One region of the Brevundimonas sp. TSRC1-1 genome, then DNA from elsewhere that is predicted to be linked to it. Evidence: riboswitches for the same ligand, from Rfam matches in the RefSeq annotation. Region 1 holds a riboswitch; the other holds the start of a gene.
The links. A riboswitch is a leader RNA that binds a small molecule or an ion and turns the genes downstream of it on or off. The one in region 1 is predicted to bind cobalamin.

Region 1 (15,218 bases):
CGGTCGCCTTGCGGATGGCTTCCGGCACTTCGCGCGCCTTGCCGTGACCGAAACCGACGCGGCCCTTGCCGTCGCCGACGACCATCAGGGCGGCGAAGGAGAACCGACGGCCGCCTTTGACGGTGGCCGCAACGCGGTTGATGTGAACCAGCTTCTCGACGATGTCCGAATCCGGACCGTCGACAGCGGGACCGTTGCGATTGTCACGACGGTTGCGATCGTTACCGCCGCCGCCGCGCTGGGGTTGATGCGCCATGCTTCGCGTCCCTTAGAAGTTCAGGCCGGCTTCGCGCGCGGCTTCCGCCAGCGCCTTGACCCGGCCGTGATAGATGTACTCGCCACGGTCGAAGACGACGTCCTTGACGCCCTTCTCGATGGCGCGTTCGGCGATCAGCTTGCCGATCGCTGCGGCTGCGGCCGTGTCCGAACCGCGCTTGCCCTTGCCGCCTTCCAGCGACGAGGCCGCAACGACGGTCACGCCCTGGGCGTCGTCGATGATCTGGGCCGAGATGTTCTTGTCCGAACGGTACACCGACAGGCGCAGACGGCCGTTGGCGACGGCCTTCAGGCGGCGACGGGTGCGCTCCGAGCGGCGCTTGGCTTGTTGTCGAAGAGAAAGAGCCATGACTTACTTCTTCTTGCCTTCCTTGCGACGGACCTTCTCGCCCGCGTAACGGACGCCCTTGCCCTTGTAGGGCTCCGGCGGACGCAGCTTGCGGATGACCGAGGCGATCTGACCGACAGCCTGCTTGTCCGAACCCAAGATCTTGATCTCGGTTTGCTTCGGAACAGCGAAGCTGACGCCGGCCGGGGGATCGATGTCGACTTCGTGCGAGAAGCCGAGCTGCAGCGACAGGGCGTTGCCCTTCATCGCGGCGCGGTAACCGACGCCGACCAGCTCAAGCGACTTCTCGAAGCCGGTGGTGACGCCGACGACCATGTTGTCGACCAGCGTGCGCGACAGGCCCCACATCGCGCGACCGCGTTGCGTGTCCGACCGCAGGCCCAGCGACAGTTCGTCGCCTTCCCGGGTGACTTCGATTTCCTCGGCGACGGTCCAGGAGCTCTCGCCCTTGGGGCCCTTCACGGAGACGGTCTGGCCGTCGAGCGTGACAGTCACGCCCTTCGGCACAGCGATGGTTTTCTTGCCAATACGGGACATATCAGTAGACCCTGCAGAGGACTTCGCCGCCGACGTTGGCGTCGCGGGCAGAAGCGTCGGACATGACGCCCTTCGAAGTCGAGAGGATCGAGATGCCGAGGCCGTTCTTGACGGGCTTCAGATCGCCGATCGCCGAATAGACGCGGCGGCCCGGCTTGGACACGCGCGCGATCTCGGCGATGACGGGCTGGCCGTCGAAGTACTTCAGCTCGATCTCGAACTGCGGAAACTCACCCGGATTCTGAACCAGGTTGTAGCCGCGGATGTAGCCTTCGTCCTGCAGCACGTCGAGGACGCGCTGGCGCAGACGGGAAGCGGGGGTCAGCACCTTGGAACGCTTGCGGGTCGCCGCGTTCTTGATGCGAGCGATCATGTCGCTCAGGGGATCGTTGATCATCATGTCTGTTCGCTCCCCTTACCAGCTGGACTTGGTCAGGCCAGGGATCTGGCCCTGGTTGCCGAGTTCGCGCAGCGCAATCCGGCTCATCTTGAGCTTGCGATAGAACGCACGCGGACGACCGGTCACTTCGCAACGGTTGCGAATACGGGTCGGCGCGGAGTTGCGCGGCAGTTCAGCCAGCTTCAGGCGCGCGTCGAAACGCTCCTCAAGCGGCAGGTTTTCGTCGTTGGCGGTCGCCTTCAGGGCGGCCCGCTTCGCGGCATACTTCGCAACCAGGGCCTTGACGGCTTCGTTGCGGTTTACGGCGCTCTTCTTAGCCATTGTTCTCTTCCCTTCCCGCTCAGTTCTTCACGAACGGGAACTTGAACTCGGTGAGGAGAGCCTTGGCTTCCTCATCGGTCTTGGCCGTGGTGCAGACGATGATGTCCATGCCCCACATCTGGTCGATCTGGTCGTAGTTGATTTCCGGGAACACGATGTGTTCCTTCAGACCGGTGGCGTAGTTGCCGCGACCGTCAAACGACGTGCCCTTCAGACCACGGAAATCCTTCACGCGCGGCAGCGCGATCGTGATGAACCGGTCCAGGAACTCGTACATCTGGTCGCCGCGCAGGGTGACCTTGCCGCCGATGACCATGCCCTCGCGCAGCTTGAAGCCGGCGATGGAGTTACGGGCCTTGGTGGCGACGGCCTTCTGACCGGCGATGGCCGTCAGATCCTTGAGGGCGGCGTTCGCCTTCTTGGAGTCCGCGACGGCTTCGCCGATGCCCATGTTCAGGACGATCTTGTCCAGCTTGGGCACCTGCATTTCGTTCGTGTAGCCGAACTTTTCCTTCAGCACCTGGCGGATGCGCGCCTGGTACTCGCCCTTGAGGCGCGGGGTGTACTTCTCGGTAGCCATCAGATGACGTCTCCCGTCGTCTTGGCGATGCGGACCTTGGTGTCCCCATCGATCTTGAAGCCGACGCGGGTCGCCTTGCCGTTGGCGTCGGCGATCGCGACGTTCGACAGGTGAAGCGAGGCTTCCTTGTTCTTGATGCCGCCCTGCGGGTCAGCCTGGCTCGGGCGCGTGTGGCGCTGAACCATGTTGACGCCTTCAACCAGGACGCGGTTTTCGGTGGGCAGGACCTTCAGCACGTTGCCCGTGCGGCCCTTGTCCTTGCCGGTGAGGACGACGACGCGGTCGCCCTTTTTGATCTTGGCGGCCATGTTACAGGACCTCCGGAGCCAGCGAGATGATCTTCATGTGGTTCTTGGCGCGCAGTTCGCGGGGAACCGGGCCGAAGATCCGCGTGCCGACAGGCTCGTTCTGCTTGTTGACGATGACGGCGGCCGACTTGTCAAAACGGATGACCGAGCCGTCCTTGCGTTGGATGTCCTTGGCGGTGCGCACGACGATGGCGCGAACAACGTCGCCCTTCTTCACGCGGCCACGCGGGATGGCTTCCTTCACGGAGGCGACGATTGTGTCGCCGATCGAGGCGTAGCGGCGCTTGGAGCCGCCCAACACCTTGATGCACATGACCCGGCGGGCGCCCGAATTATCGGCCACTTCCAGGTTAGTTTGCATCTGGATCATAAGATCAGATCCTTCTGATTACGAGGCGGAGGCGTTGGAAAGGACTTCCCAGCGCTTCAACTTGGACTTCGGGGCGCACTCGACGATGCGAGCGATGTCGCCGACTTTGAGCGCGTTGGCTTCGTCGTGGGCGTGATACTTCTTCGAAAGACGAACGATCTTCTTCAGAACAGGGTGAAGCAGCGTGCGCTCCACCTTCACGACGACGGTCTTTTCGCCCTTGTCGGACACGACCACGCCTTCGAGAATTCGCTTGGGCATATTCGTCTCCTTACGAGGCCGCACGCTTCTCGCGCAGAAGCGTCGAGATGCGGGCGATGTCTTTGCGCACTTCACCCACGCGGTGGGTTTTTTCCATTTGGCCGGTGGCCGCCTGGAAACGCAGGTTGAACTGTTCCTTCTTGAGCTTCAGCAGCTCGTCGGACAGTTGGTCGGTCGTTTGCGACCGCAGATCGGCGATCTTGGTCATTAGGCGGCTACCTCGACATGGGCGACGCCGGCGTCGATACGGGTCACGACCTTGGTGCGGACCGGCAGCTTGGCGGCGCCGAGACGGAGCGCTTCACGGGCCACTTCGTCCGTCACGCCGTCGATTTCAAACAGGATGCGGCCGGGGTGGCAACGCGCGGCCCAGTGGTCCACGGCGCCCTTGCCCTTACCCATCCGGACTTCGGCCGGCTTGCCCGTGACGGGCAGGTCGGGGAAGACGCGGATCCAGACGCGGCCCTGGCGCTTCATCTGGCGGGTGATCGCGCGGCGAGCCGCTTCGATCTGACGCGCAGTGATGCGTTCCGGCTCCAGCGTCTTCAGGCCGTACGACCCGAAGTTCAGCGAGAAGCCGCCCTTGGCCGAGCCGTGGATGCGGCCCTTGAAGGCCTTGCGGTACTTGGTCTTCTTCGGTTGCAACATGACTTAGTTCTCACGTCCCCGGTCGCGACGCGGACCGCGGTCGCCACGGGGGCCGCCGCGTTCGCGGCCTTCGTTCGAGGACGGACCCGACGCTTCCTGGGCCCAACGCTTGTCCTGGGCCATCGGATCGTGCTCGAGCACTTCACCCTTAAACACCCAGACCTTCACGCCGATGATGCCGTAGGTCGTCTTGGCTTCGTAGAAGCCGTAGTCGATGTCGGCGCGCAGGGTGTGAAGCGGCACGCGACCTTCGCGATACCATTCCATCCGCGCGATTTCCGCACCGCCCAGACGACCCGAGACGTTCATCCGGATGCCCTTGGCGCCCAGACGCATGGCCGACTGCATCGAGCGCTTCATGGCGCGGCGGAAGGCCACGCGACGCTCGAGCTGCTGGGCGATGTTCTCGGCGATCAGCTGCGCATCGGTTTCCGGCTTGCGGACTTCGATGATGTTCAGGTGAACTTCACCTTCGGTCTGGGCCGAAATGTCCTTGCGGAGCTTCTCGATGTCAGCGCCCTTCTTACCGATCACGACGCCCGGACGGGCGGCGTAGATGGTGATGCGGCACTTCTTGTGCGGGCGCTCGATGATGATGCGCGACACGCCGGCGGCGGCCAGACGTTCCCGCAGCCACTCGCGCAGCTTCAGGTCCTGGTGCAGCAGGCGGGAATAGTCGGCGCCGGCGGCGAACCAACGGCTGTCCCACGTACGGTTCACGCCGAGGCGCAGACCGATCGGATTGATTTTCTGACCCATCAGGCGGCCTCGCCGGCTTCACGGACCACGATGGTGATCTCGCTGAACGGTTTCAGGATGCGCGACGAACGGCCACGAGCACGGCTCGCGAAACGCTTCATCACCAGGTTCTTGCCCACGAAGGCCTCGGCGACGACCAGGTTGTCGATGTCGAGGTTGTGGTTGTTCTCAGCGTTCGAGATCGCCGAATACAGGACCTTGCGGACATCGGTCGCGATACGCTTACGGCTGAATTCCAGCTCGTTCAGCGCCTTCTGAACCGGCATGCCGCGGATCGATGCGGCGACCAGGTTCAGCTTTTGCGGGCTGATGCGCACGTTGACCAGCTTGGCGCGGGCCTCGGTCGGGGCGACCCGACGAATGTTCTTGGTCTGGGCCATCAGTTACTTCCTTTTGGCCTTCTTGTCCGCCGCGTGACCCGGGAAGTTCCGGGTCGGGGCGAACTCGCCGAGCTTCATGCCGACCATCTCTTCCGAGACCGACACGGGCACATGCTTCTGACCGTTATGGACGCCGAACGTCAGACCGACGAACTGCGGCAGGATGGTGGAGCGGCGCGACCAGGTCTTGATCACGTCCTTGCGGCCCGACGTTTGAACGGCGTCGGCCTTCTTGAGCAGATACCCGTCGACAAACGGGCCTTTCCAGGAGGAGCGGGCCATTCTTAGCGAGCCTTCTTAACGTGGCGGGTACGGATGATGTACTTGTCCGTAGCCTTGTTCTTGCGGGTACGGGTGCCCTTGGTGTCCTTACCCCACGGCGTGACGGGGGTGCGACCACCAGAGGTCCGGCCTTCACCACCACCGTGCGGGTGGTCGATCGGGTTCATGGCGACGCCGCGGACGTGCGGGCGGAAGCCCATGTGACGCTTGCGACCGGCCTTGCCCAGGTTCTGGTTCATGTGGTCGGGGTTCGAAACCGCGCCCACAGTGGCGATACAGCCGTCCAGGACCATGCGCAGTTCGCCCGAGCCGAGACGGATCTGGGCGTAGCCCTGATCGCGACCCACCAGCTGAGCGTAGGCGCCGGCCGAGCGAGCCAGCTGGGCGCCCTTGCCCGGCTTCATCTCGATGTTGTGGATGATCGTACCCACCGGCATCGAACGAAGCGGCATGGCGTTGCCCGGCTTCACGTCGGTCTTTTCGCCCGCGATCACCGTGTCGCCGGCCTTAAGGCGTTGCGGCGCGATGATGTAGGTCTTCTCGCCGTCTTCGTAGGTCACGAGGGCGATGAAGGCCGTGCGGTTCGGATCGTATTCCAGACGCTCGACCGTGCCGACCATGTCCCACTTGCGACGCTTGAAGTCGATCTTGCGGTACAGGGTCTTGGCGCCGCCGCCGCGGAAGCGGACCGCGATGCGACCGCCCTGCCCGCGTCCGCCCGACTTGGTCAGGCCTTCGGTCAGCGACTTTTCCGGACGGCCCTTGTGGAGCTCCGAACGGTCGACCAGCACGAGGGCGCGACGGCCCGGCGAGGTCGGATTGTAATGTTTCAAGGCCATCTGATCAGAGCCCCGTGGTGACGTCGATCGACTGGCCGTCGGCCAGGGTCACGATCGCTTTTTTGATGTCCACGCGACGACCCAGGATCCCCCGGAAGCGCTTGGTCTTGCCCTTTTGAACCAGGGTGTTGACCTTCAGGACGTTGACTTTGAACAGGCTTTCGACCGCCGCGGCGATCTCGTCCTTGGTCGCCGTGTCGGCGACGCGGAAGACGACCTTGTTCTGCTCGGACAGGATCGTGGCCTTTTCGGTGATCACCGGAGCCAGGATGGTGTCGTAGTGCTTGGCGGTAGGTTGAGCGGCCATTACGCGGCTTCCTTATCGCTGAAGCGGGCTTCGATCGCCTCGATAGCGGCCTTGGTCAGCACCAGCTTGTCAGCCCGCAGGATGTCATAGACGTTCAGGCCGGCGTTCGGCAGCACGTCGATGTGCGGGATGTTGCGTGCGGCCAGGCCGAAGTTCGTGTCGACTTCCGGACCCGCGATGATGAGAGCCTTGGTCCAGCCCAGCTTGCCGAGCGTCTCGCGCAGCGAGGCGGTCTTGGCTTCCTTGACCGAGACGGTGTCCACGATGATCAGGTCGCCCGACTTCGCCTTGGAGGACAGGGCGTGACGCAGAGCGAGCGCGCGGATCTTCTTCGGCAGCGAGAAGCCGTGGTCGCGAACGACCGGACCAAAGGCGCGCGAACCGCCGACGAACTGCGGTGCACGGCGCGAACCGTGACGAGCGCCGCCGGTGCCCTTTTGCTTGTACATCTTCTTGCCCGTACGAGAATTCTCGTTGCGGGTTTGAACCTTGTGCGTGCCGGCGCGGCGCTTGGCCAGCTGCCAGTTGACGGTGCGGGCCAGGATGTCGCCGCGGATGTCGGAGATGCCGAAGACGGCGTCCGACAGTTCCACGTCGCCAGCGGCCTTGCCGTCGAGTTGGATGACAGAGAGTTTCATTACGCTTCACCGCCTTCGGTCGCTTCGACGGGGGCTTCTTCAGCCGGGGTCGAGGCGGGTTGAGCAGCAGACTTGCTCGACTTCAGCGCACCGGGGAACGGAGCGTCAGCCGGACGAGCCTTCTTGATGGCGTCACGAACCTTGACGTAGCCGCCGTCATGACCGGGGACAGCGCCCTTGATCAGGATCAGGCCACGCTCGGCGTCCACGCGGACGACGGTCAGGTTCTGAGTGGTGACGGTTTCGGCCCCGTAGTGACCGGCCATCTTCTTGCCAGGGAAGGTCCGACCCGGGTCCTGACGGTTACCCGTCGAACCGTGCGAACGGTGCGACAGCGAAACACCGTGCGTGGCGCGCAGACCGCCGAAGTTCCAGCGCTTCATGGCGCCGGCGAAACCCTTACCGATGGTCTCGCCCTGGATATCGACCTTCTGACCCACCACGAAGTGTTCGGCCGAAAGCTCGGCGCCCACGTCCAGCAGACCGTCCGCATCGACGCGGAACTCGGTCACATAGGCTTTCGGTTCGACTTCCGCCTTGGCGAAGGTCTCGCGTTGAGCCTTGTTGGTGTTCTTGGCCTTCTTCGTGCCAGCGCCCAGTTGGAGAGCGACGTAACCGTCACGCTCCTGGGTACGTTGGCCGACGACCTGGCAGCCGTCGAGCTGAAGCACAGTGACCGGTACGTGCGCGCCGTCATCGGCGAACACGCGGGTCATGCCCAGCTTCTTGGCGATCACGCCCGTGCGCATCGGATCCCGCCTCTTTCTACTTTAAATCTTGATCTCGACGTCCACACCGGCGGACAGGTCGAGCTTCATGAGCGCGTCCACGGTCTGCGGGGTGGGGTCGACGATGTCGAGCACGCGTTTGTGCGTGCGGATTTCAAACTGCTCACGCGACTTCTTATCGACGTGCGGAGAGCGGTTCACGGTGAACTTCTCGATCAGGGTCGGCAGCGGAATCGGACCGCGAACGGTCGCGCCGGTGCGCTTGGCTGTATTGACGATCTCGCGCGTCGAGAAATCGAGGACGCGGTGATCAAAGGCCTTGAGCCTGATGCGGATGCTTTGATCCATATCGGTGCTTACTTCCAATGCGGTCGGAGGACCGCGTCCCTGTGAACCATTTCAAAGACCGAAGGCCTTCGGGCATAGAGCCCTCAGGGAACGCAAATCCGCAAAAACGATCGGCCCACGCAGTCGCCTGCGAAGGCCGCTAAAGTCCTGGGTCACTGCAAAGAACAGGGTCTCAGGTCGTTCCTGCGAACCGCGTCTGCATCCGGGGATGCACAGCCGGTCCAACAAGAGTGGGGCTTATGCCTACCGATTCCATTTTCGTCAAGCGGCGAAACCGTGGCGGCGACAGGATTCCGTCAGGCCGGTTCCAGCGTCGCCGCAGGCTTCGAAATCGGCGCAGATCGCCCCGCCTCATCGACCGCCACCATGACGAATTCGGCCACGGCCGACCGCCGTCGTTCGCCGGTCAACAGCGCCTCCGCCCACAGCTCCACCTCTATGGCGACGGAGGAGCGGCCGACCCGCGTGACGCGCGACGCCAGTTCGATCATGTCTCCTTCTCTTATAGGCGACGAGAAGTCGATGCGGTTCGACGCCGCCATGACCATGACGCCCCTGGCCCGTCGCGTGGCGCAGATGAAGGCGGCCTTGCCCATCAGCTTCAGGGCGTCGCCGCCGTAGAGGGTGCCATAGTGGTTGGTCCAGGTCGGGAAGACCATCTCCGCCGTCCGCAGCCAGCCGTCCCCCGGCTCCTCCCCCTTGTCCGGAACCGGCGGCAGGTCGCCCTGCCCCGCTTCGCGGGGCGCCACCATGTTGAACACGCCGCGCGTACACAGGCGGCGCTCGCCGCTGACCGGCGCCTCGGCCCACAGTTCGACCTCGACCCCCATGGAGGTTCGGCCCACGCGCGCCACCCGACCCGTCGCCTCGACCATTTCGCCGATCCGGGCGGGTGCGGCGAAGTCGATCCGCTCGCAGCCGGCCGTGACCGTGTGCCGCCGCGCATGACGCGCGGCGGCCAGGAAGGCGACCTTGTCCAGGTGCGCCAGACCGACGCCGCCGAACAATGTGCCGTGGTGGTTGGCGTCGCCGGGGAACACCATGTCTATAAGCGTGACGCTCATCCCCCTACGGCCTCCAGGCGCGCGGCCTTCGCGGCCGAGACCATATTGGTCAGCGCCGCCTCGGTCTCGGCCCAACCGCGGGTCTTCAGGCCGCAGTCCGGGTTCACCCACAGCCGGTCCACCGGCAGCTTGCCCGCCGCCGCCGTCAACAGGGCCGCCATCTCATCCACCGACGGCACGCGCGGCGAGTGGATGTCATAGACGCCCGGCCCGATCTCGGCCGGATAGCGATAGTCGGAGAAGGCGTCGAGCAGCTCCATCCTGGACCGCGAGGTCTCGATGGAGATGACGTCGGCGTCCATGGCCCCGATGGACTGGATGATATCGTTGAACTCGGAATAGCACATGTGGGTGTGGATCTGGGTTTCGTCCCGCACGCCCGAGGCGGTGATGCGGAAACACTCGACCGCCCAGTCCAGATAGGCCGCCCAGTCGGCGCGGCGCAGCGGCAGGCCCTCGCGCAGGGCCGCCTCGTCGATCTGGATCACGACGGCGCCGGCGGTTTCCAGATCGATCACCTCGTCACGGATGGCGAAGGCGATCTGGCGGCAGGTCTCGCTGCGCGGCTGGTCGTCGCGCACGAAGGACCAGTTCAGGATCGTCACCGGGCCGGTCAGCATCCCCTTCATCGGCCGCTCGGTCAGGCCCTGGGCGTAACGCCACCATTCCACCGTCATCGGTCTGGGCCGCGACACGTCGCCATAGATGATCGGCGGCCGCACGCAGCGCGAGCCATAGGACTGGACCCAGGCGGCCTTGGTGAAGACGAAGCCGGACAACTGCTCGCCGAAATACTGGACCATGTCGTTGCGCTCGAACTCGCCGTGGACCAGCACGTCCAGACCCAGGTCTTCCTGCCATTTCACCGTCCGCGCCGTCTCTTCGCGCAGGAAGGCGGCGTAGGCGGCGTCGTCGATGACGCCCTTGCCGTGATCGGCGCGCGCCTTTCGAACCTCGGCCGTCTGGGGGAAGGAGCCGATGGTGGTGGTCGGATAGGCGGGCAGGTTCAGCCGCCGCTGCTGCACCGTGCGCCGGATCTCGAAGCTGGAGGTGCGGTTCGACAGGGCGGGGTCGGCGTCCGCGGCGCGCGCCTGGACCTTCGGATCATTGATGCGCGGCGAAGTGCGGCGCGAGGCGACGGCGGCGGTCGAGGCGTCCAGTTCGGCCTTCACCGCATCGCGGCCCTGGTTCAGGGCGCGGGCCAGGGTCGCCAGTTCGGCCACCTTCTGCACGGCGAAGGCCAGCCAGTTCCTGATCTCCGGCTCCAGGGCCGTCTCACGCTCCAGATCGATGGGGGTGTGGAGCAGCGAGCAGGACGGCGCCAGCACCACCCGGCGGCCCGAGGCGACCAGGGGCTCGACCCGGTCCAATACGGCGTTCAGATCGGCCTTCCACACATTGCGGCCGTCGATGACGCCCAGCGACAGCACCTGATCGGGACGCATGTCCGAAGCGACCGGGGCCAGTTGCTCCGAGGCGCGGATCAGGTCGAGATGCAGGCCATGCACCGGCAGCTTCAACGCCGTATGCAGATTGTCGCCCAGCGCCCCGAAATAGGGGGTCAACATCAGCTTGATCGGCGGCGTCACATCGGCCAGCACGCGATAGGCGTGATCATAGGCAGCCTTGGCCTCGTCGCTCAGGTCCGTGACCAGGCAGGGTTCGTCCATCTGCACCCAGGTCGCGCCCGCGCGCGCCAGCGACCGCAACACCTCGGCATAGACCGGCAGCAGGCGAGGCAGCAGGCTGAGGACGTCGAAGTCGGCCCCGCGCGTCTTGCCCAGCAGCAGATAGCTGACCGGCCCCAGCAGCACCGGTCGAGTGTCGATCCCCTGCCCCCTGGCTTCCAGATACTCGTCCAGCGCCTTGGTCGAGCCCAGCCGGAAGACCTGATCCGCCGTGAACTCAGGCGCGAGATAGTGGTAGTTGGTGTCGAACCATTTGGTCATCTCCATCGCCGGCGCGCCCTCACCGCCGCCGTGGACATGACCCTGTTCGCAGACCGGACTGTCGCCGCCGCGAGACCCCGGCGCTCCAGACCCTCTGGCCATGGCGAAATAGGTCGCCAGATCGACCCGATCCCCGCTCCAGCCATAGGCGGCGGGCACGGCCCCGACCATGGCGGTCAGGTCCAGCACCTGATCATAAAGAGAGAAGTCGTTCGACGGCACGATGTCGGCGCCCAGATCGCGCTGGCGCGCCCAGGTCAGGGCGCGCAGCTCGGCGGCGGTGGACAGCAGGGCGTCCCCATTGATCTTGCCGGCCCAATAGGCCTCAAGCGCGGTCTTCAGCTCGCGCTTGGGGCCGATGCGGGGAAAGCCGAGGGTGGCGACCTGGACAGTGTGGCGGGTCATGACGTTCGAAACCTGTGTTGTGGCTAGGTTTCGGACAGGGGCGCATCGACGCCGACGCGGACGTGCAGGGTCCGGCGGCGCGCATGCGGCCTGACCGGACACCCCGCCGGAGGACGTTATCTGTCGGGGCAGGTCTCCTGGCTCACGGGTCGACGCCTCGGATCCGGCCTTCCCGGCGCGAACGCCAGTGACACGAGATGGACCCTCGACTCGCCGCTTACAGTTGCGGGGGCAGCGCCGGTTTCACACCGGCTTCCCTCTTAGCTCCACGCGCCCCGAAGACCGCGTGCAGACCACGACCCGGGCACATGACCGCAATGAAGCGCAGCCGTCAATATATATAAGGATATGTTTATATGATTATATGATTTCGGCCCGTTAACCCCTTGCCGCAGGAAACGCGCGCGAGCGACACATTTCGACCACAAGGCGTGGCGGATGAGACACATGTCAGTTTCAAGACACTTATGTAACGACGGTTTATTGCTCAGCTTCTCGCGCCGGCTGGTAGCAGCCGCCCTCCCCGGGCCTCCACCCGGGCACAGACTGCTAAGGACAAAAGAAAATGAAGACGATCCTCCTCGCCTCGGCCGCCGCCACCCTGTTCGCCGCCCCGGCCTTCGCCCAGAACGCCATCGGTTCGGTCGGCGTGACCTACTCCAACCCGTCGATCGAAGTCGCCGGCGATGACGTCGACGCCGACGTCTGGACCGTGGACGGCACGGTCGCCCTGCCGGCCGCCGACTGGACCGTGACCCTGAACGGCGCCGTCGACTACACCAAGGCCTTCGGTGAAGAAGACGTCACCGGCGTCGCCGCCGCTCACCTGACCAAGATGTGGACCTCGGACGTCCGCGCCGGCGCCTTCGTCGCCGCCAACGACATCGGTTCGGGCAACGATCCCGTCTGGACCGTCGGCGCCGAAGCCCAGAAGTACCTGTCCAACGCGACCCTGACCGGCCTGGTCGCTTACACCACGTCTGACGACAGCGACGCCGACATCTGGACCGTCGGCGGCGACGCCGCCTTCTACGTCATGCCGAACCTGCGCCTGAACGCCGGCGTCAGCTACAACAACGTGGACGTGGCCGGCGGCGACGTGGACGCCTGGACCTATGGCGTGGGCGCCGAGTACGAAATCGAGAACACCCCGTTCTCGGTCGGCGCCGCCTACACCCGCGCCGACGTCGACTCGATCGACGTCGACACCTGGTCGCTGGGCCTGCGCTACAGCTTCGGCGGCGGTCTGCAAGCGCGTGACCGCGCCGGCGCCGGCCTGAACGTCTCGTCGATCACGAGCGTCCTGGGCGGCCTGTAAGCAACGGCCTCCCTCACGGGATGAGAAGAGCCCCGGCGGAGCGATCCGCCGGGGCTTTTTTCATGTCCGGATCGACGCACGAAAAAGGCCCCCAGGGTTCCACGACCGGGGGCCTTTCCTCTCGCGGCGAGATACGGGTCTTAACGCCCGATATGAAGCGTCCCTGATCCGACGACGGTGCGGGACACTGAGCCTGTGGCGGCGGCGACGCGGACGTTCCCCGAGCCGGCGATGGCGACGCTGAGGTCGCGGGTCGTTCCGCCGTAGCGGACGTCGCCGGACCCGCCGATGGCGACCGACAGCTTGTCCAACCGACCCTGGCGGACGTTCACCCCGCCCGAGCCGCCGATGGAGATGTCGCCCTGACCATTAGCGCTGGCGACCTCCACATTGCCCGAGCCGCCGACGGCGACCTTGAGGTCGCCGGTGCCGCCGGCCGAAACCGAGCCTGAACCGCCGACGCTGGCGTCCAGCGTCCGCGACGTCCCGGCGCGGATCGACCCCGAACCGCCGACGCCCAGCTCAAGGTCGCCGTCCACATTGGCGATGGTCCAGCCGCCGCAGCCGCCGCTGTTCAGTTCGACCGAGCGCGCGCCGCGTCCCACGGCGCCGAACACGGCGCCGCCGGCGCTGACATCCACGTTCCGCGGCGTGCGCAGGATGATCAGGGGCGCGTCCTCCAGCCGGATGCGGCCCAGATCGCGCACCTCGACCGTCGCGCCCTGGCCGGGCTGGGCTGCGTCTGCGCGGCCCGAGTTGCAGTTGCGTATGCCGTCGCCACGCCCCCAGAGGCCATTGCGGCGGAGCCCGCCGTCGATCTCCACGTCACGGCCGTTGCGCCGCACCTGTACGGCCGGCAGCCGTGACCGGCCCTGTGTCACCTCGACGGCGATGTCCTGGCGGTCCTCGACGATGACGACCACGCGCGCCACGGCGTTGCGGATCTCGACTTCGCCGGCCGATGCGGGCGCGGCGGCGGCCAACCCCGTCAGGGCGGCGACGGCGGCGGCGGCGATCAGAGCGGTTTTCATGGAGGCGTTCCCTTTCCCGGATATGAGGAAAAGGTGCGCGCTGGCGACCCGCGAGTCATTTTAACTCGAGGTCATGAACTCGAATTAACGGGTGGCGTTCAAGGCGCCCGCGCCGTCCGCAGCCCCGACCTCGGGCTGGAAGTCGCGCTCGAAGGTCGCGATCCGGCTCTTCATCGCCCCGGCCCGCTTCAAAGCGAGCGACGCGACCCAGCGCGCCGCCAACTCCGGCGCCGCCATGCCGTCGGTGAGGCGCGGCTCGCCGCCCCGGCTGCGGATCACGGCGTTGGTGAACAGTGCGCCGTTTCTGAACCGCGACGGCCAGGTCTGGAAATCCATCGACAGGCTGACGCAGAACCGGTCCAGGTTCTCCACACGATGCGGCGCATACAGGGGCCAGGTCAGGGCGCGGCCGGGCTCCAGATCCATGATCTGGGCGTCGTTCTCGAACGCCAGATCATAGGGCAGTTCCTCCGTCGTCTGGCGCGCGACGACCTGTTCCATGCTGCGCTCGGGCAGATGCCGCTCGTCGCCCGGATAGACGAACAGCCTCTTGCGCCCGCGCAGGTGGAACAGAACCACCCCCGCCGCATCGAAATGATAGGGCACCCGCGCCTTGGGCGAGGACAGGATCAGCTGGCCCGCGTTCCGCACAGCCCGCAGACCCGGATAGGTCGCCTGGATCGCGGCGAAATCCTTCATCGCCGCCGCCCACAATTCGGGCCAGGCCGTCTCGACCCCGCGCAGATTGACCCAGAGCCGGCCCTGTTTGATCGCCTCCAGGAGATCCTCGCCCGACAGCCGCCCCCGCGCGCCGGTGCGCAGGCTGACCTGGCCCGCGTCGTCGTAGTCGTACAGGTTGATGTCGAACAGTTCGGCCGGATAGCGGTCCAGCACGGCGGCCAGGGCCGCATCCTCGGCGAAGCCCTGTTCCACCAGGCTGTGCGGATGGGTATTGGCCTCGGCGATGGGGCCGGGATAGCGGGTGCGGCGGCCGCTCATGATCCTATCCTCAGACATGGGCGACGCGCGTGGGCGTCTTCCTGCGGGCGGCGGCCTTGCTGACGGCGGATCGAACCGCGACGGCCGCGCCGCGCAGCCGCCCGACCGGCGAGGCCTCGCA
Region 2 (15,218 bases), on a different contig from region 1:
CGCCGACGCCGAGGGCGATGGCGGTCGACTGGACCGGACGTTCCTGCACCCGCTCGACGATATAGCGCTGGGCCTCGTCCAGGCGTTCGGCGGCGTCGTCGTAATATTCGCGGCCGCGCACCCGGGCGGTGTCGTAATAGCCGCGCGCCTGGTCGCGCACTTCCTCGCTCTTGGCCCGCAGCTTGGCCTCGGCCTCCTCGGCCTTTTCGCGCAGACGCTGGGTTTCTTCGCGGGCGCCGATCTTCAGATCCTCCTTGAGGGTCTTCAGGTCGGCCTTGATGTCTTCTCTAGCCTTGGTGGTGGCCATGGTGCGCGCTCCGGTTTCAAGCTTGGCAATAGAATAGGGGACCCCGTTTCGGAACGCTACACCCGGCGCGAGGTTCCCTTCGCCCACCCGTGATCCCCGGCCTCGTCAGGCGCGTTTCGCCGTTCTAGATAGGGGAGATGACCGACCTGCTGTTCGCCCCCCGCCCCCTGCCGACCCTGCCGATCACCGGCGACGCCCGGCGCTTCCCGGTTCGCCGCATCCTGTGCGTGGGCCAGAACTACGCCGCCCATGCGCGCGAAATGGGGTCGGACCCGGACAAGCAGTCCCCCTTCTTCTTTTCCAAGCCCGGCGACGCCCTGGTGTCGGACGGGGCCGACCCGGCCTATCCGTCGGCGACGGACAATCTGCATTTCGAGGCCGAACTGGTGGCGGCCATCGGCGAGGGCGGGCGGATCATCGGCTGGGCGGTCGGCTGCGACCTGACCCGTCGCGATCTTCAGGCCGAGGCGAAGGCGGCCGGGCGGCCGTGGGATGCAGCCAAGGGGTTCGACCAGTCGGCGCCCTGCGGCGCCCTGACCCTGGGACCGCTTCCGGCCCCGGCGGGGGTGATCGCCCTGAGCGTCAACGGCGAGACGAAACAGTCCAGCACCCTGGACGACATGATCCTGAACCCCGATCAGATCGTCGAGGCGGCCGGGAAACTGTGGTCGCTACAGGCGGGCGACCTGATCTTCACCGGCACCCCGTCGGGCGTCGGACCCCTGGCGTGCGGCGACGCGGTGGTCGTGACCATCGACGGCCTGGCGCCCCTGAGCTTCAAGATCGTCTGATGATCCTGCACGGCTATTGGCGCTCGGGCGCCAGCTACCGGGTCCGCATCGCCCTGGGCCTCAAGGGCCTGGCCTATGAGACGGCGACGCATGACCTGCGCAAGGGCGAGCAAAAGGCGGCCGGTTATCTGGCCCTGAACCCTCAGGGCATGGTGCCGGCCCTGCAGGACGGGGACCAGGTCGTCACCCAGAGCCCGGCCATTCTGGAATGGCTGGACGAGGTTCATCCCGAGCCGGCCCTGTTGCCGAAGGGGCCGGCCGACCGGGCCCGTGTCCGGGCCATGGCCGCCCTGATCGGCTGCGACATTCATCCGCTGAACAATCTGCGCGTCCTCAGGTCGTTGCGCGAGGATTTCGGGGCGGACCAGGCCGCCGTTGACGCCTGGGCCGCGCGCTGGATCGCGCCGGGCTTCGACGCCCTGGAGATCCTGGTGGGCCGCCACGGCCAGGGGTGGAGTTTCGGCGACCGGCCGGGCCTGGTCGACTGCTATCTGATGCCGCAGCTCTATTCCGCGCGGCGGTTCAACATGGCGCTCGAGGCCTGGCCGGGGCTTCTGGCGGTGGAGACGCGGGCGCTGGACCACCCCGCCTTCGGGGCGGCGCACCCGGATCGGCAGCCCGACGCCGACGCCTGATCCGCCATACCGACGATCTCCAGGTAAGACTCGCGTAACGTCTCGCTCAACCTCCTTTAAGCTTTGGGGGTGCAAGATGGGAATGTGACGCATTCCCCCGCCACCCCTTCGGCGCCTTCGCCCATAGATCGCCTGGCTCTCGCCGTGGTGACAGAGCCGGGACGCGCCCTGAATCCGTTCATGGCCGCGCCGTCGGGCGCGCGCGAGGACGCCATGCGCTTCCTGTTGCAGACGGGGGCGGACGCCGGCGTCAAGATGATCGCGACCAAACCGGGCGGCGACGGCGAACGGCTGCTGGGCCAGGCCTGGCCCTTCCCCTCGCCCTTCCGCGTGACGGTTCAAACCGTGGCCCTGAGCGAAGGCCTGGATCGGGTCGAGGCGCGGGCGCGCCGGTCGCTGGAACGCATGGGCCTGCCGCGCGGCGAGGCCCTGTTGGTCAATAACGCCGCCGACCTGGCCGGGGCCGAGGGCCGCGCCCTGTGGGACCGGCTGCAATCCCTGAAGACCCGCGGCCTGTTCCGCAGCATCGGCTTCTGCGCCACGGTCGAGGACGGCCCGGCCCTGCTGGCGCGCCGGCTGGAGGCCGACGTGGTTCAGATTTCCTGCAATCTGCTGGACCAGCGGGCCGCCGCCGAGGGCGTGCTGGACGAGATCAAGGCCGGCGGCGCCGAGGTGCACCTGGCCTCGGTCTTCGCCGGCGGACTTCTGTTCGCGGTCGGCGATGAACTGCCGCCCCATCTGGCCAACTACGCCCAGGCCCTGTCGCGGACGCGCCGGCGTCTGGCCGAACGGCGCTGCGATCCGATGCAGGCGGCCCTGGCCTATGCGTTTTCGCTGAAGGCGGTGGACCGGGTGGTCGCCAGCGTGGCCTCGGCGGCCGAACTGCGCGCCATCCTGGCCGCCGCCCACGCGCCCGGCCCTGACCTGAGCTGGCCGGAACTGGCGCTCGAGGCGCCGGCGGCCTTCACCGCCGACGCCCGCGCGCGGATCAGTAGCGCAGCCTGACCCCGACATAGGCCGAGCGGCCGGGTTCGCCATAGCCCAGCACCTGCTGGTAGTGTTCGTCGGCCAGATTCTCGATTCGTGCCGTCAACGTGACCTTGTCCGTCAATTCGTAGGCGGCGTTCAGATTGGCCGTGACGAAGCCCTCGCGGGCCACGGTCGAGAAGCCGCCGGAATCGTCCTGGTCGCCTTCCGCCCGCACCGTCAGCGCGCCCGAGACCCGGTCGCCCGTCCAGCCCAGGGTCGCCGAACCGGCGTGCTCGGGCACACGCAACAGGCGGGCGCCCGTCGTGCGGTCCTCGGCGTCGGTCCAGGCATAGGCCAGCGTCAGGTCGAAGCCGGCGCCCAACAGCGCACGGCCTTCCAGCTCGACCCCGTCCGAACGGGTCTTGGCCACATTGATGTAGCGACCAGCCGTATAGGTGATCTGGTCCTCGACGTTCAGGCGATACAGGGTCGCGCGACCGTCGAACCGACCATCGCCCGAGGCCCAGCCCAGGGCGATCTCGACGCTGTCGGCGGTTTCCGGCTTCAGCTCCGGCCAGGGCAGGGGCGCGTAGCAGTAGTCGCAGAGGGCCTGGCTGACGGTCGGCGCCTTGAAGCCCGTGCCATAGGCGCCCGACAGGATGAAGCCGCCGGCCAGATCATAGGCCGCCGAAACCCGGCCCGTCGTCTTGGATCCGAAATCGTCGGTGTCGTCGTAACGCAGGCCCCCGGTCAGGTTCAGGGCGCCGACGTCATACTGGGCCACGCCGAACACGGAGGTGATCGACAGGTCGCGCGACAGGCCCGACGACAGGGCCGCCGACGCCTCGTTGCGTTCGACGCCGAACGCATAGTCGATATCCTGTGTCGCGCCATTGGCCTGCCAACGATAGGCTTGGCGGTCGCCGGTGAAGGTCGAGCCGAAGCCGTCGCTGACCGAGCTGCGATCCAGATCCGACGCCGAGACGCTGAACTGATGGTTCAGGCCGAACGCCTTGGCGGCCGCCCGGCCAAACCCCGACCATTGCTCGCTTTCCTGCGTATCGTCGGTGTCGGCCAGCGCGTAGTTCGGCGCCGGGAAACCGTCCAGGTCGGCCTTTGACTTGTTCCAGCGCACCGAGCCGTCGACCTTGACCAGGTCCGAGAAGGCGTAGCGGCCCTTGGCGCCCAGGGTCGTGCTGCGGAAACCGTCGGCTTCGGGATTGCCGTCAGCCTCGTCGGCGGCGGAGATCCCGTCGGTGTCGAAGTGCGAGACATAGGCGCTGACGGCATAGGTCTCGTTGGCGACCCCGGCGGCCAGGCGGCCGCGCACGGTGTCGAAACTGCCGGCCTCGGCCTCGGCGCGCAGGCCCTTGATCTCCTTGGTGGTGAAGGCGATCACGCCGCCGATGGCGTCCGATCCCCACAGCGACGACTGCGGGCCGCTGAGCACTTCGATGCGCTCGATGTCGGCCAGCTCGAAGCTGGAGAAATCATAAGCGCCGTTGGGCTCGGCCGCATCGTTGACGGGCGCGCCGTCGACCAGGACCAGGGTCTTGCCGGGCGTCGCACCACGCATGCGGACCTGAGCCACGCCGCCGAAGGCGCCGGAACGGGTCACCGACAGGCCGGGGACGTCCGACAGGATGTCGGCGGCGAAGATCGCGCCGCGCTGTTCGATGGTCTTGCCGTCGATGACGCGGGCGCCGGGCGTATCGGCGACGATGGCCGGGATGCGGGTGGCGGTGATGACGACGTCGTCCAGCTGGGTCGCCTCGTCAAAGGCGAAGGCGGGCGCGGCGAAGGCGGCGGACAGGGCCGCCGTGGAGAGAAGAATGGAGCGCTTCATTGAGCGAGAATCCCCGATGTCGGCTCCGCGAGTGCGCGCGAGGAACCGGTATGAGCGAGCCGATCCGCCGGGCCTGAACGGTCCGGACGGCGCAAGATCGGGTCGCTGCGACGAGAATAGTCCCCGCGCCTCTGTCTGGTCCCGGACAGCGGACGAGCGACGTCAGGCGGCCAGGTCTCCTGGCTTGCGGGTCATAAACCGCCGTCCTCGCCTTCCCAGTCACCCAGTGGCGCCGGGGTCGAGACCCCGGACGGACGACGCTCTCGCCGCCTACAGTTGCGGGCACAGCCACGGTGTCTCACCGTGTTCCCTTAACCGCCTGACACGGCCTATCGCAGGGGTGACAAGCCTGTGCAAGAGCCGTTAACGGGCTTGAGCGGTCGGCTGCGATCCGTCACCCTGACGGCACATGAACGCGCCCGCTTTTCCCTCCCCCGAACATTCGCCTGAAGTCGCCGCCTCGCTGGAAGGGGCGACGCCCTTCATGGCGCAGTATCTGACGGCCAAGGCCGGACAGCCGGACGCCATACTCTTCTTCCGCATGGGGGATTTCTACGAGCTGTTCTTCAAGGACGCCGAGGTGGCGGCCGCCGCCCTGGGCATCACCCTGACCAAGCGGGGCAAGCACCAGGGCGAGGACATCCCCATGGCCGGGGTGCCGGTTCACGCCATGGAGGGCTATCTGGCCCGGCTGATCCGCCTGGGCCACAAGGTCGCCATCTGCGAACAGCTGGAAGATCCCGCTGAGGCCAAAAAGCGCGGCGGCAAGGCCGTGGTCCATCGCGGCGTGGTGCGGGTGGTGACGCCGGGCACCCTGACCGAGGACAGTCTGCTGGATGCGCGGGGCGCCAATCGTCTGGCGGCCGTGGCGGTGCGCAAGGGGCGGGCGGCGGTGGCGGTGGTGGAGCTGTCGTCCGGGGCCGTGGACAGCGTCGCCTGTGCGCTGGAGGACCTGGGCGCGGCCCTGGCGGCGTTTCGTCCGTCCGAGGTTCTGGTCACGGACCGGATCTATTCGGACCCGGCGACGCGGGACGCCCTGGATGGGTCCGGCGGCGTGGTCCAGGCCCTGGCCAGCGCCATCGCCGAGCCCCAGGCGGCCCAGGCGCGGGTCGAGCGGCTGTACGGGGTGGCGGCCCTGGACGGGTTCGGCGCCTTCGAGGAGGCCGAGATATCGGCTCTGGGCCTGATCGCCGCCTATCTGGAGACGACCCAGGCCGGCAAGGTCCCGGCCCTGGCCCCGCCGCGCCGGCTGGGCGAGAGCGGTTTTCTGGCCATCGACCCGGCGACGCGGACCAGTCTGGAGATCGACCGGACCCAGCGGGGCGAGCGCGAAGGCTCGCTGCTGGCCTGTATCGACCGGACCGTCACCTCGGGCGGGGCGCGGGCCCTGGCGGAACGGATCGCCCGGCCGCTGCGCGATCCGCTGGCGATCAACGAACAGCTCGACGCGGTCGAATGGCTGCTGGAGCGGCGCGATCTGCGCCGCAACCTGCGCGAGGGGCTGAAGGCCTCCTCGGACATCGCCCGCGCGGTCGGGCGGCTGGCCTTGGGACGCGGCGGTCCGCGCGATCTGGCGGCGGTGCGGGTCGGCCTGACCATAGCGGAGGGCGTGGCCGGCCTGTTCATCGGCCAGGTGGATCCGATCACAGGTCAGCCGCGCCGCATCGCGCTGGCCCTGGACCGGCTGAGCCTGTCGCCCGAGGTCTCGCGGCTGAAGGCCGATCTGATCGACGGCCTGGTGGACGAGCCGTCCCACCTGGCGCGCGACGGCGGTTTCGTGCGCCCCGACTATCGTCCCGAACTGGACGCCGCCCGCACCCTGCGCGACGACAGCCGCCGGGTGGTGGCGGATCTGGAGGCGCGCGCCGTGGCCGAGTCCGGCGTGGCCTTCAAGGTCAAGCACAACGCCGTCCTGGGCTATTTCCTCGAGACCTCGGCCAAGGCGGCGGAAGGCCTGCTGCGGGCCGGGCCGGACAGCCCCTTCATCCACCGCCAGACCCTGGCCAGCCAGGTGCGGTTCACCACCGTCGAACTGTCGGAACTGGACGCCAGGATCAGCCAGGCCGGCCACCGCGCCCTGGCCATCGAGGCCGAGACCTTCGAGACCTGGCGGCGCGAGGTCGCCCGTCTGGCCCAACCGCTGCAGGCGGTCGCCGAGGCCCTGGCCGAACTGGACGCCCACGCGGCCCTGGCGGAATGGGCGCAGGAGGTCGGGGCGACCCGGCCGGTAGTGGACGACAGCCTGGCCTTCTCCGTCGAGGCCGGGCGGCATCCGGTGGTCGAGGCGGCGGTCAAGGCGGCCGGCGATCCCTATACGCCCAACAATGCGCGGCTGGACGGCTCCGGGGCGGATTGCGCCCGTCTGGCCATCGTCACCGGGCCGAACATGGCCGGTAAATCCACCTTCCTGCGCCAGAACGCCCTGCTGGTGATCCTGGCCCAGGCCGGGGCCTTCGTGCCGGCGCGGTCGATGCGTCTGGGCGTGGTGGACCGGCTGTTCAGCCGGGTCGGGGCGGGCGACGACCTGGCGCGGGGGCGGTCCACCTTCATGATGGAGATGGTCGAGACCGCCGCCATCCTGACCCAGGCCACGCCGCGCAGTTTCGTCGTTCTGGACGAGATCGGCCGCGGCACGGCGACCTATGACGGCCTGGCCATCGCCTGGGCCACGGCGGAGGCCCTGCACGAGACCAATAGGGCGCGCACCCTGTTCGCCACCCACTATCACGAGCTGGCCCAGCTGGAGACGCGGCTGGACCATGTCTGCAACCTGTCCATGGTGGCCAAGGAGTGGAACGGCGATCTCGTCTTCCTGCACGAGGCGGCGCCGGGGGCGGCGGACCGGTCCTATGGGGTGCAGGTGGCCAAACTGGCGGGCGTGCCGGGCGCCGTGGTCGCCCGCGCGAGATCCGTGCTCGAACGGCTGGAAGGGGAGAAGGCGGCGACCGCCCGTCTGGACGACCTGCCGCTGTTCGCCCTGGCGGAACCGGCGCCGGTCCTTGCGCCCTCGCCGGTCGAGACGGCGCTCGGGGCCGTGGACCCCGACGCCCTGACCCCGCGCGAGGCGCTGGAGGCCCTCTACAGGCTCAAGGGAATGCTCACATCGAGATGAGAGAGAGTATTGCCGTCGGGGAAGGTTCTTAACCTTGCTCATGTCAGGGATGCTTGACTGAAGACCCGAAGCCTCCACTGGATACGGCGATGAAACCCAGCGCGCTTTCCCTTTCGGCCAAGATCGCCCTCATGGTGATCGGCGCCCTGGCCGCCCTTACCGCGATCCTGCTGGCGGTGGCCGTGGTGCTGCTGACCCGGGATGCAGAGGCCAGCGCCGCCGAACGCCAGGAGGCCAATATGCGCGTCGCCTGGGACGTGCTGGCCGACTACGGCGACGGGTTTTCGGCGCGGGACGGCCGACTGTATGTCGGCTCCACGCCGATGAACGACTTCGTCGAACCGGTCGATCGGATCAAGGCCCTGGTGGGGGGCACGGCGACGGTCTTCATGGACGACCTGCGGGTCACGACCAATGTGGTCAAGGACGACGGTTCGCGCGCTGTCGGCACCAAACTCAAGCCCGGCCCCGTCTATGACGCGGTGCTGAAGTCCGGCAAACCCTATCGTGGTCAGGCCGACATCCTGGGCAAGCCCTATTTCGTCGCCTACGACCCGATCAAGAACGCCGCCGGCCAGACCATCGGCGTGCTGTATGTCGGCATTCCCAAGGCCGACTTCATGGCCTCGGTGAACCATATGATGGCCGGCCTGCTGATCTGCGGCGTCGTCGTCACCTTGCTGGTGGTGGGCGGCTGTCTGGTCGCCTCGCGCCGCATGTTCTCGCCGCTGCAGGCCCTGTGCGAGCGGATGGAGGCCCTGCGTCAGGGCCGCACCGACTTCGACGCCCCCTGGGTCTCGCGCGGCGACGACATCGGTCAGATCGCGCGCGCCGTCATCGCCTTCCGCGACGCCGCCGTGCGCCAGAAGGCGACCGAGACCGAGGCCGAGGCGATGCGCGAAACCGCCCGCGCCACCCACGCCGCCAGCGAGGCCGAGCGCGAACGCCTGGCCGAGGAAGACGCCGTCGTGGTCGGGGCCCTAGGCCAGGGTTTGGCGGCCCTGGCGCGCGGCGACCTGAACCACCGCATCACCGCCAGCTTCGCCGAGCGCAGCCGCAAGCTGAAGGACGACTACAACACCGCCGCCGACACCCTGGCCGCCACCATGGCCGATATCGTCGATCTGGTCGGGGCGATGCGCGCCGGAACCGCCGAGGTGTCCACGGCCACCGACGACCTGTCGCGCCGCACCGAACGCCAGGCCGCCGCCCTGGAACAGACCGCCGCCGCCCTGGATCAGATCACCGTCACTGTCCGCAAGACGGCCGAGGGCGCCCGGTCCGCCGCCGAGATCACCGCCCAGGCGCGCGGCGGGGCCGGAACGCGCGAGCGGATCATCGCCGACACCACCGCCGCCATGGGCGAGATCGAGGCGACCTCGGGCAGGATCGGCGAGATCATCGGCGTCATCGACGAGATCGCCTTCCAGACCAATCTTCTGGCCCTGAACGCGGGCGTCGAGGCGGCGCGGGCCGGCGAGGCCGGCCGCGGCTTCGCCGTGGTGGCGTCGGAAGTGCGCGCCCTGGCCCAGCGTTCCGCCGACGCCGCGCGCGAGATCAAGGGCCTGATCGCCGCCTCGGGCGCCAGCGTCGGCGAAGGCGCCCGGCTGGTGTCCCAGACCGGCGGCGCCCTGACCGCCCTGATCAACCAGGTGGCCGAGATCAACCAGCTGGCGGGCGAAATCGCCGCCTCGGCCCAGGAACAGGCCGTGGGTCTGGCCGAGATCAATGTCGCCGTGAACCAGATGGACCAGACGACCCAGCAGAACGCCGCCATGGTCGAACAGACCACCGCCGCCAACCAGGCGCTGAGCCAGGAGGCGGAAAAACTGGCCGAGCTGGTGTCGCGCTTCCGCATCGGCGAGCCGGATGCGGACAGCCAGTCTCGGGACGCCCGGACCGTCTGGGCCGCCTGAGTCCAAGCCGGACAAGATCAAAAAAGGCCCGCCCGGCGACTGCCGAGCGGGCCTTTTTCATGTCAGACGTCCGTCGGGGACGCGGCGGATCAGGCCTGCATCATCCAGCCTTCGACGTCCATGGCCGCCTGGCGGACGGCTTCCGAACGGGTCGGGTGGGCGTGGCAGGTGCGGGCGATGTCTTCCGAGGCGCCGCCGAAGCTCATGGTGATGGCGGCCTCGTGGATCATCTCGCCGGCCTGCGGACCCATGATGTGGACGCCCAGAACCTTGTCGGTGGCGGCGTCGGCCAGAACCTTCACGAAGCCGTCGGTCTCGTGGTTGATCTTGGCGCGGCTGTTGGCGGTGAAGGGGAATTTGCCCTTCTTGTAGGCGACGCCGGCGGCCTTCAGCTGATCCTCGGTCTGACCGACCCAGGCCACTTCGGGGAAGGTGTAGACCACGCTGGGGACCAGGGCGTAGTCGACGTGGCCGTATTTGCCGGCGATGGTGTCGATCACGGCGACCGCGTCTTCCTCCGCCTTGTGCGCCAGCATCGGGCCGTGGGTCACGTCGCCGATCACCCAGACGCCGCCCTCGTTGACTTGGCCGGCGACCTTGAAGTGATCATGGTCGATGAAGCCGCGCTTGTCCGGCGTGACGCCGATGGTCTCCAGACCCAGGCCGTCCGTATAGGGGCGACGGCCGATGGCGACCAGGACGACGTCGCCCTTCAGGGTTTCGGCGGTGCCGCCGGCCGAGGGCTCGACCGTCAGTTCGACCCCGTCCTTGACCGGCTTGGCGCCCGTGACCTTGGCGCCCAGTTTGAAGACCATGCCCTGTTTGGTCAGGGTGCGCTGGAAGGCGGTGGCGACCTCGGTGTCCATGCCGGGGGTGATCCGGTCCAGGAATTCGACCACCGTCACCTCGGCGCCCAGGCGGCGCCAGACCGACCCCAGCTCCAGGCCGATGATGCCGGCGCCGATGACGATCAGCTTCTTCGGCACGGCCGGAAGGGACAGGGCGCCGGTGGAATCGATCACCTTGCCCGCCTCGAAGGCGACGCCCGGCAGGGGGGTGGGCTCCGAGCCGGTGGCGATGACGATGTTCCGGGCCTCAAGCGCCTGGACCGAACCGTCGGCGGCGGTCACCTCGACCTTGCCTTTGGCGACGATCTTGCCGCGGCCCTTGATCCAGTCGGCCTTGTTCTTCTTGAACAGGAACTCGATCCCCTTGGTCAGGGCGGTGACGCTGTCGTCCTTGGCCTTGTGCATCTGGCCCAGGTTCAGCTTGGGCTGGACCTCGATGCCGATCTTGGCGAACTCGCTGTTGGCGGCGTCGAACATTTCCGAGGCGTGGAGCAGGGCCTTGGACGGCATGCAGCCGACGTTCAGGCAGGTGCCCCCCAGGGTGGCGCGCATCTCGACGCAGGCGACCTTCAGGCCCAGCTGGCCGGCGCGGATCGCGGCGTTATAGCCGCCGGGCCCTCCGCCGATGATGACGACGTCGTAGGGAACGGGGGCTTCGGCCATGATATCCTCTGGTCTTCTGGCGCGTGGGGGCAGGCGGGCGGACACTAGCGCCGACCCCGCAGGGGTCAACCGCCGGGCGACATATGGGACGCCGGAATCGACCTTTGCAGGGGGAGGAAGCCGTCAGGAGGCGATTTCAGGCGCCGGTTCGTCCGTCTGGCCCGTATTTTCGCTCGCGTCCGCGTCCTGCTGCTCCGCGCGGGGCAGGGTGACGGAGACCTCCGCCCCTTCGCCCGGCGTGCTGTCGATCGCCAGGGCGCCCGAGGACTGGCGCGCAAAGGCGAAGGCCTGCGACAGGCCCAGGCCGGCCGCGTCCGGCCGGGTGGTGAAGAAGGGCTCGGCCGCGCGGCGCAGGGTGTCGGCGTCCATGCCGGGGCCGGAATCGCGCACGCTCAGTCTCAGGCTGTCGTCGGCCATCACCGCCAGCCGCACCGCGACCGACCCGACGCCGTTCGACGCCTCGACCGCGTTTCGCGTCAGGGCCAGCACCGCCGCCTCGAAGGCCGCCGGATCGATCCGGGCGAAGGCCGGCTGGGCCGGGGTTTCGATCATCAGATCGATCGACGGCCCCGACAGCAGACGCAGCTTGGTCTCCAGGCCCGCCAGGAAGATCCCGACGTCCAGCCGCTGAAGATTGGTGCGGTCCTCGTCCTGCGAGAAGGCGCTGAGGCGGCGGGTCAGGCGTTCGCCGCGCTGACCGGCGGCCAGGGCCGCCTGGCCCAGGCGGCGGATGCGCTCGGGCTCGTCGGCATGGCGCAGCATCATGTCCAGGGCCGAGGTCATGACCCCCAGAAGGGCGTTGAAATCATGGGTCACGCCGCCGGCCAGACGGCCGACATTGGCCATGCGCCGTTCGGCCTCCAGCTCGGCGCGAACCGCCTGTTCGGCGCGCGCGGCCTCGGCGACCGTGTCCAGCAGGGCCTGATTATGGGCGGCCAGGATTTCGCTCTCGCGGCGCGAGAAGTCCGCCTGCGCCGTTTGAAGGGCCTCGGCGACGGGATCGCGCGGATCGTCCTGGCCGGCGTCGTCTTCCGGCGCATCGGACAGAGGGGCCGGTTCTGCGGTTTCAGAGCCGGTCTCCGTCGGGGCGATGTCGGCCAAGGGGGCGCCGGCCAGCAGGACGGCGTCCGGACGATCCGCCTCGTCGGCCAGGGGGGTCAGGGTCCAGCGGATCCCCGCGCCGTCCGCGTCCACCGTCTCGATCGGCGCAGCCTCGCCGTCATCGGCGTTCAGGGCGGCGCGCAAGGCCTGGCGGCCCTCGGTGCGACGGTCGAGCGGCAGGAACAGGTCGGCGAAGTCGGAACCCGTCACCCCCTCGCCGCGCCCCAGCATGATCAGGGCGGTGCGGTTGGCCTGGCGGATGCGGCCGTCGGCGTCGACCACCACCAGGGCGCCGGAGGCGGCGTCGAACACCCGGTCGGCCAGGCTGGGCCGGGCGGCGGGCGGCGGCGGGGGCGGCGGCGGTTCGATGGCGGGGGTGGTCAGGACGTCGGTCTCGACGATGGCGGCGATGGAGCCGGTGATCTGGCCCCGTTCGTTCTCGATCGGCATGGCCGTGACCGAAACCAGCATCTTCTTGCGGGTCGCGGCGTTCATCATCAGATGCTGGAAGCCCCGCACCGTCTGGCCGCGCAGGGCCCGGGCGCTGGGCAGCAGGTCGGCGGGGATCGGCTTGCCGTCCGGGAAGGTGATGCCCCAGGTCGCAGAATGGAAGCGCAGGCCCAGCAGTTCGGCGTCGCGACGGCCCAGCAGCTGATGGGCGGCGCGGTTGGCGAAGACGAACTTGCCGGTGCTGTCGGTCTCGACCATGGCCACGGGCACGGCGTTCATCGTCTCGAACAGGCGTCTGTCGGAGGATTCGGCCACCTTCTGGACGATGTCGAGCTGGTCGCTTGCGCTGGCGTGGCGGGCGCCGTGGGTCACGGCGAACCAGAGGGCGACGGCCGCGAGGGCGTAGCCGACGACGGCCGTGATGCCGAAGATCAGCGTCCAGTTGACCTCGCCTTCGAGAAACATTCGGTCGATCCGTTTCAATCTGGGGCGTCCGCCGCCCAGGTTCGCCAGGATCTGCAAGGGGCGAACCAGCGGAGCGGGGGTGGTCTCCGATACCCAGACCTCATGACGAGGCCCGTCGTCAAGCCGCCCGGAAGCGCGGCGCGCATCGCCCATGAAAAAGGGCCGGACGTCGCCGTCCGGCCCTTTCTGCAGTGTCCTGGATGGCGCTTAGAAGGCCATCCGGGCGACGAGCTGGAACCACGGACCGGCGCTTTCGGTCTCCAGTTCGTATTCGTCGTAGTCGCGGGCCATCTGGTCTTTGATGGTGTTGAACTTGTCGAACACCTCGTCCTTGGACGAGTCGAGCAGGTTCGAGCCGGTCAGGCGAAGCACCACGTTCGAGGCGACCTGCTTCTCGACGAAGATTTCGAGGTCGCCGCCATAGCTGGTGACGACTTCTTCCCCGACGATCCGCTCCTTGGCGTCGCCCTGTTTGCGATAGGTGGCGCCGAAGGCTGCGCCCCAGGACGGGATGTCCTGAGTGAAGCCGACGTTGAAGACATAGTCGGACTGGGAGTTGAAGCGGCGGTCGCCCATGAAGTCTTCGACCGAGCTGTCCAGCCACGAGTAGTTCAGGAAGACGCCGGTGTGCTCCATGCCGATGAAGTCCAGCGGCGTCGACAGGTCGAACTCGACGCCCCAGACCTGTCCGTCCCCGACATTTTCCGCCGTGAGGACGTAGGAGACCAATTTTTCGGCCGCTTCTTCCGGCGTGTCGCCGTCGTCGATGGCCTCGTCATAGTCGTCCTGCGCCTGTTCGGAATAGGCGCCCGTGTTGGTCACTTCGATCAGGTCGGTGATGTCGCGGTAGAAGGCGTTGATCCCGATGACGCCGCGGCGCCCCAGGCGACGCTCGAAGCCGAGGTCCGCGCCCCAAGCCTTTTCAGGTTCCAGGTCCGGATTGCCCAGGAAGTCGTTGTCCCCGTATTCGCCGGTCAACAGGGCCGGAGAGAGGAAGTCGAACCCAGGGCGACGCACGGTGCGGGCCGCCGATGCGGTGATCCGGTCGGTCTCGGACAGCCTCCAGCGCACGCTCACTGACGGCAGCAGGATGGCGTAGTCCTGGTCGTTGACGCGGTCGGCGGCGGCCACGGTTTCGTCGGTGATGGTGGTGTCGGTCATTTCGTAGCGCAGACCGGCCTCCCATTTGGCGGGACCGTTCTCACCCGACAGCATGACGTAGGGGTCGATGCGGGTTTCCTCGATCTTGCTCAGGCCGCCGTCGGTCGGTTTGAAGACGCCGAAACTCCAGGCGGTCGCGCCATTGGTCGAGCCATTGGCGACGTTGAAGCGCACGCGGTCGGGCTCGGTGATCGAGGTGTCGCGGTCTTTCTGGTTCCACTGGACCCCGAACTCGAGTTCGGTGTCGCCGATCAAGGCGCGCTTGTGCTCAAGTGCGCCGCTCAGTTCCTTGTCTTCGATGTCGGTCTGGGTCGCATCGGCGGTGAAGCGATCTTCGTCCGGATAGACCACCTTGTCGCGCAGATATTCCGACTCGTATTCGTACTCGTACTGTTCGTCCTTGATGGAGGCGTAGCCGAACTTGAACTTGGTCTCGCCGCCCAGCATCTCACGCGCATAACGCAGGTTCAGCGACAGGTTGTCAGTGCGGATATCGACGTCGTTGTCGTTGATTGTGCTGATGTTCGCGTCTGTCTCAACGCCATCGACGTATTCGATGGAATCCTCGTCCTGATAGCGGTCGGTGCGAACGAACACGCCGGACAGCTCCAGGCGGCCGCCGGCGACATCGACGTCATAGGAGCCGTTGAACGAGTAATCGGTGCCGTCGCGCGTATCGGTCTGGACTTCGGTGTTGTCGAGCGTGCCGTTCGGCTCGTCGAAACGCTGGCTGTATTTTTGCTTCGGATTGCGGCGATCCTGGATATTGCCGCCTACGAGCAGACGGCCGGGACCGACCTGACCGCCCCAGACGGCGCCGTAAGCGCCGCCCCACTGGCCGTATTCACTGTCTTCCCAGTGCAGGGCGCCGAGGCGGACATAGCCGCCGTCCAGCGACAGGGCGTCGCGCAGAACGATGTTGATCGCGCCGGCGACCGCGTCGCCCGAACGATT

Region 2: it holds a riboswitch for cobalamin, as region 1 does, so the genes downstream of both, ACP7CK_RS08875 (TonB-dependent receptor plug domain-containing protein) here and metE (5-methyltetrahydropteroyltriglutamate--homocysteine S-methyltransferase) in region 1, are expected to answer to the same signal.

What each region holds. Positions count from the first base shown of each region.
Region 1 covers NZ_JAFCXI010000003.1:515,493-530,710, forward strand. The annotation lists gene rpsE (30S ribosomal protein S5) at 1-256, opposite strand, end outside; gene rplR (50S ribosomal protein L18) at 269-625, opposite strand; gene rplF (50S ribosomal protein L6) at 629-1,162, opposite strand; gene rpsH (30S ribosomal protein S8) at 1,164-1,562, opposite strand; gene rpsN (30S ribosomal protein S14) at 1,578-1,883, opposite strand; gene rplE (50S ribosomal protein L5) at 1,903-2,463, opposite strand; gene rplX (50S ribosomal protein L24) at 2,463-2,771, opposite strand; gene rplN (50S ribosomal protein L14) at 2,773-3,141, opposite strand; gene rpsQ (30S ribosomal protein S17) at 3,160-3,402, opposite strand; gene rpmC (50S ribosomal protein L29) at 3,413-3,610, opposite strand; gene rplP (50S ribosomal protein L16) at 3,610-4,050, opposite strand; gene rpsC (30S ribosomal protein S3) at 4,054-4,809, opposite strand; gene rplV (50S ribosomal protein L22) at 4,809-5,189, opposite strand; gene rpsS (30S ribosomal protein S19) at 5,193-5,471, opposite strand; gene rplB (50S ribosomal protein L2) at 5,474-6,310, opposite strand; gene ACP7CK_RS12575 (50S ribosomal protein L23) at 6,315-6,617, opposite strand; gene rplD (50S ribosomal protein L4) at 6,617-7,255, opposite strand; gene rplC (50S ribosomal protein L3) at 7,255-8,004, opposite strand; gene rpsJ (30S ribosomal protein S10) at 8,026-8,331, opposite strand; gene ACP7CK_RS12595 (acyl-CoA thioesterase) at 8,628-9,395, opposite strand; gene metE (5-methyltetrahydropteroyltriglutamate--homocysteine S-methyltransferase) at 9,392-11,749, opposite strand; cobalamin riboswitch at 11,860-12,062, opposite strand; gene ACP7CK_RS12605 (porin) at 12,315-13,067, shown strand; gene ACP7CK_RS12610 (GIN domain-containing protein) at 13,208-14,098, opposite strand; gene ACP7CK_RS12615 (transcriptional regulator) at 14,183-15,097, opposite strand; gene ACP7CK_RS12620 (GNAT family N-acetyltransferase) at 15,108-15,218, opposite strand, start outside.
Region 2 covers NZ_JAFCXI010000002.1:592,107-607,324, forward strand. The annotation lists gene ACP7CK_RS08855 (glycine zipper domain-containing protein) at 1-307, opposite strand, end outside; gene ACP7CK_RS08860 (fumarylacetoacetate hydrolase family protein) at 445-1,098, shown strand; gene maiA (maleylacetoacetate isomerase) at 1,098-1,733, shown strand; gene ACP7CK_RS08870 (aldo/keto reductase) at 1,818-2,738, shown strand; gene ACP7CK_RS08875 (TonB-dependent receptor plug domain-containing protein) at 2,722-4,548, opposite strand; cobalamin riboswitch at 4,700-4,883, opposite strand; gene mutS (DNA mismatch repair protein MutS) at 4,958-7,660, shown strand; gene ACP7CK_RS08885 (methyl-accepting chemotaxis protein) at 7,750-9,576, shown strand; gene lpdA (dihydrolipoyl dehydrogenase) at 9,666-11,087, opposite strand; gene ACP7CK_RS08895 (PAS domain-containing protein) at 11,211-13,103, opposite strand; gene ACP7CK_RS08900 (TonB-dependent receptor plug domain-containing protein) at 13,311-15,218, opposite strand, start outside.